One region of the Listeria marthii genome, then DNA from elsewhere that is predicted to be linked to it. Evidence: predicted binding sites of a transcription regulator. Region 1 holds the regulator's gene; the other holds the start of a gene.
The links. The regulator NrdR, encoded in region 1, represses ribonucleotide reductase genes. The targets are predictions, from matches to a motif close to AACACNATATATNGTGTT.
Positions count from the first base shown of each region.

Region 2: the regulator NrdR is predicted to act here: its motif matches at 1,586-1,603, upstream of nrdD (anaerobic ribonucleoside-triphosphate reductase).

Region 1 is NZ_JAASWB010000003.1:136,345-138,820, forward strand. It holds gene mutM (DNA-formamidopyrimidine glycosylase) at 1-726, shown strand, start outside; gene coaE (dephospho-CoA kinase) at 743-1,345, shown strand; gene nrdR (transcriptional regulator NrdR) at 1,424-1,888, shown strand; gene HCJ55_RS06070 (replication initiation and membrane attachment family protein) at 1,894-2,476, shown strand, end outside.
Region 2 is NZ_JAASWB010000005.1:56,744-59,219, reverse strand. It holds gene nrdD (anaerobic ribonucleoside-triphosphate reductase) at 1-1,573, opposite strand, end outside; gene HCJ55_RS10375 (oligosaccharide ABC transporter ATP-binding protein MsmX) at 1,864-2,476, shown strand, end outside.

The DNA.
Region 1 (2,476 bases):
ATGATTGTAGCAACACCGCCCGATGAATTTGTTCATATGCTTGTCGGGCAAGAAATAGAAGGTGTGCGCCGTCGTGGTAAATTTTTGCTATTTGATTTGACTAACTGCACGATTTTATCTCATTTGCGAATGGAAGGTAAATTCCGTTTAATGGATGAGAACGAAGAAGTTAGCAAGCATACGCATATTATTTTTCATTTTGAAGACCATACTGAATTACGCTTTTTAGATGTGCGGAAGTTCGGAACGATGGAAGTGACTAGTAAATACGGCGAGGCGGAAACACGGTCAATAAAAAAATTGGGCCCAGAGCCGTTAACGGAAGCATTCACCTTAGCTGATTTTGCAACAGGTGTGAAAAAAACAAGCCGTGCCATCAAAACGGCGTTACTTGACCAGAAATTAGTCGCTGGAGTAGGGAATATTTATGCGGATGAAATTTGTTTTGCAGCAAAAGTGCGGCCGGAAAGAGCGGCGAATTCGCTTTCGGACAAAGAAATTAAACGGATTTTTGAAGCGACAAAAAGCATTATGACTGAAGCTGTCGCACTTGGTGGTTCAACGGTTAGAACGTATGTGAACTCCCAAGGGAAACTAGGCCAGTACCAAGATAAATTAAAAGTGTACGGAAAAGCGGGCGAATTGTGCGTTATTTGCGGCACGCCAATTGAAAAAATTAAATTAAATGGACGCGGGACGCATTTTTGCCCGAATTGTCAAAAGTAGAAAGTGAGCTGGAATCATGGGTAAAACAATTGGATTAACAGGAAGCGTGGCAACAGGGAAGTCAACTGTGAGTAACCTGATTCAGCAAGCTGGTATTCCGCTAGTTGATGCAGATGTGGCGGCTCGAAAAGTCGTGGAGCCAGGTACTGATGGACTGGCGGAAATTGTTGCTTACTTTGGCGAAGAGATTTTACTAGCGGATGGTACGCTAAATCGTCCGAAATTAGCGGGAATTATTTTTAAAGATAAAGCAAAACGCGAAAAATTAAATGAAATTACGCATCCTCGTGTGAAAGATTATATGTTATCGGAGCGAGAACGTTATTTTGAAGCGGGAGAGGAAATGGTGTTTTTTGATATTCCTCTGTTGTTTGAAAGCCATTTAGAATCGTTAGTTGATCAAATTGTCGTTGTTTGGACGACTCCAGAAACAGAGTTAAACCGCTTAATGGAGCGAAATGATTTAACAAAAGAAGATGCTTTAGCAAGGATTAATAGCCAAATGGGAATTGATGAAAAGGCTCGAAAAGCTGATTTTGTGATTGATAATAATACGTCACTAGAAAATACACAAAAGCAAGTTCTTACTTTTATCGAACGTTTTGTAAAGAACAAATAGCCACCCTTAGTTTCACATGGTATAATGAGGCATACAAATAAACAGATAGAGAAATGCTAGGGATAGGAGTGATTTTTTGTGAGATGTCCTACTTGTAAATATAATGGCACGCGTGTTGTAGACTCAAGACCGGCCGACGATGGTAATTCCATCAGAAGACGACGTGAATGTGAAAAATGCGGATTTCGTTTTACCACTTTTGAAAAGGTAGAAGAGAGTCCTTTAATAGTTGTGAAAAAAGACGGAGCAAGAGAAGAATTTGCTCGTGAAAAAGTGAGACGTGGTTTAATTAGAGCTTGTGAAAAACGGCCAGTTAGCGCAGAACAAATCGAAGAAATTGTCAATGAAGTGGAGCGCGAATTAAGAAATATCGGCGACAGTGAGATTGCCTCTGACTTAATCGGTGAAAAAGTAATGAATAAATTAGCGAGTCTGGATGAAGTTGCCTACGTGCGCTTTGCTTCGGTTTATCGCCAGTTTAAAGATATCAGTGTGTTTGTAGAAGAACTAAAAGATTTGATGGAAAAAAATAAAGATAGGTGAGTAAATTGACGGAATTTTGGATGGAGCTTCAAGCGGTAGACAGCTATCAAGTGAAGGCAAGTGGAATCTTGACGGGCGCCGACAGAAAAATAATTACAATGTTATATCAACCGTTAATGGGGGCGGAATGTCTTGCTTTATACCAAACACTGTTCACAGAAGTCGAAGAAAACAGACTTTGGTCAGAAGCGCATTCGCACGTCCAACTTTTAAATATGCTTGATATTAGTTTAAAAGCGTTATTCGAAGCACGGCTAAAATTGGAAGGTTTAGGCCTTCTAAAAAGTTATGTAAAAACCGAAAACGACCAACGCTTTTATATTTACGAAATCTTGCCACCGTTATCACCAGAAAAGTTTTTTTCAGATGGTCTATTGAATATTTATTTATATAGCAAAATCGGTAATGCGCAGTTTCAACGTTTGCGTCGCTTTTTTGCAGATGAGACGTTTGAAACCACTACATATAGCGAAATTACTCGTTCATTCCAAGACGTTTTTGAACCATTTAAAGGTGGTAGTAGCGCTGTTCCATCTGAATCCAATCAAGTTTTAGTAGATAAAGTTGAGGCAAAAGAAATCGAATTTG
Region 2 (2,476 bases), on a different contig from region 1:
TATCAAGCGTGAAGTTTTTCGCTTCTGTATCGCCTTCCCATTCGCCGCCGTAAAATACTGTTGCAGCTTCATAAAGACCGATATAGCCGATAGAAATAGTGGAGCGTTCTTTATTAAATAGTTGGTCAACATTTTCGCCGTCTTGTAGTCGTTTGCCAAATGCTCCGTATTTATATAAAATTGGCGCATTTTCTGGACGTGCTTGGCGTACACGATTTAAACGGAAAAGTAGTGCATCTTTGACTGTTTTCATGCGTTCGTGGAAAATTTCCCAGAAACGGTCTTTGTCGCCGCCACTTTGAATAGCGATACGTGGAATGTTAAGCGTTACAACACCAAGGTTGTTTCTTCCCGCGTTCACGTGTTCCCCGTTTTCGTTTTCCCAAGCTGGCAAGAAAGAACGACAACCCATTGGTACTTTGAAATCGCCTGTTAAGCGCACAAGTGAATCGTAGTTTAGCACATCTGGATACATCCGTTTTGAGGAGCATTCCAGCGCTAATTGTTTGATATCATAGTTAGGATCTGCTGCGTTTAAATTAGTTCCGCGGCGAATCGAAAATACTAATTTCGGGAAAATGGCTGTGTGTTTATCTTTACCAACGCCGCCAATCCGTACTTTTAGAATAGCTTTTTGAATTTCGCGGGCGAACCAATCTTCACCAAGACCAAAGCCTAGTGTTACGAACGGTGTTTGGCCGTTACTTGTATATAATGTGTTGATTTCGTATTCTAAACTTTGCATGGCATCGTAAATGTCTTTACGTGTCTTCTCCTCCGCATAGCCTTCTTGTTTTTCGGGTACGACCCATTCCGTCGCATCTTTTTTATGTTTTTCGAAGTTCAAACGTGCGTAAACGGATAAAACTTCATCAATTCGGTCTACGGAACAGCCGCCGTACTGAGAACTAGCTACGTTTGCGATTATTTGAGCAATTTGGGCTGTAGCTGTTTGGATTGATTTCGGACTTTCTACGTTGGCATTACCAATCGTAAATCCTTTTTTAAGCATTCCCTCAATGTCAATTAAACAACAGTTTGTCATCGCGTGGTATGGGCTGTAGTCTAAATCGTGAAAATGGATTTCTCCTTTTAAATGGGCGTTGGATACGTGTTTTGGCAGCATGTATTTTAATGCGTAACTTTTGGCTACGGCCCCTGCTGTTAAATCGCGTTGTGTGTTGAAAACAGTTGCGTCTTTATTGGCATTTTCGTTGACTACTGTTTTGTCTTTTTGTAGTAATTTTTCTACGCTTTTGTGCATGTCTGTGATGTTTTCACGCTCATGGTCACGGTCGTGTCGGTACTCTATGTAAGCCCTCGCTACATCAGGATACGTCGATTTCATTAAAGTATTTTCGACGCAATGCTGGATTTCATCGATGGTCATATCTGTTTTGTTAGGTAATTCACTTACAACCTCAAGCAAAATCTCTTCTAAGAAAGTTTCGTCCTCTAAACTAATTGCTTTCATAGATGCTTCGACAGCATTACGGATTTTAATTAAATCAAAGTTTGCTTTACGGCCATCCCTTTTTATTACCTTTTGTTCATTAAGTTGTTCCACGTACATGATAATCCCCCACTAACTATATATTGTGTCTGCTTTAATAATATAACACAAGATAAAGCTTTTTTGTAATGATATCTGAGGATTTTTTGGAATTGGGACTAAAGAATTAATTGGCATGAAAAATCCTTCACATAAAAGGTCTTTTGTCCCTTTACTTCTTTTTATTTTTTTGGTAGTTATGCACTTTGCCCAACGGATGAATTTTTTCTTTGTGCAAATTGCCATAGTTTTTGTAAAGCGTTTTCATATACAATGAACACAAGTTAAAAAATAGAAAGAGGCGAAGTAAGTTGGCACAATTATCACTAGAACATATTTATAAAATATATGATAACAAAGTAACTGCAGTTTCTGACTTTAATTTAGAAATCGATGACAAAGAATTCATCGTTTTCGTAGGACCATCTGGTTGTGGTAAATCTACTACATTACGTATGATCGCTGGACTAGAAGAAATTTCTAAAGGCGAATTATCGATTGATGGCAAAGTAATGAATAATGTTGCACCGAAAGACCGCGACATCGCAATGGTTTTCCAAAACTACGCATTATACCCACATATGACTGTATATGATAATATGGCATTTGGTTTAAAACTTCGTAAAATGCCGAAAGACGAAATCAAAAAACGTGTGGAGCACGCAGCTGATATTCTTGGCTTAACAGAATACTTAAAACGTAAACCAAGTGCACTTTCCGGTGGTCAACGTCAACGTGTTGCTTTAGGCCGTGCGATTGTTCGTGACGCTAAAGTCTTCCTTATGGATGAACCACTTTCCAACTTAGATGCGAAATTACGTGTGCAAATGCGTGCGGAAATTACAAAACTTCACCAACAATTAGATACAACAATGATTTACGTTACCCATGACCAAACAGAAGCAATGACAATGGCGACTCGTA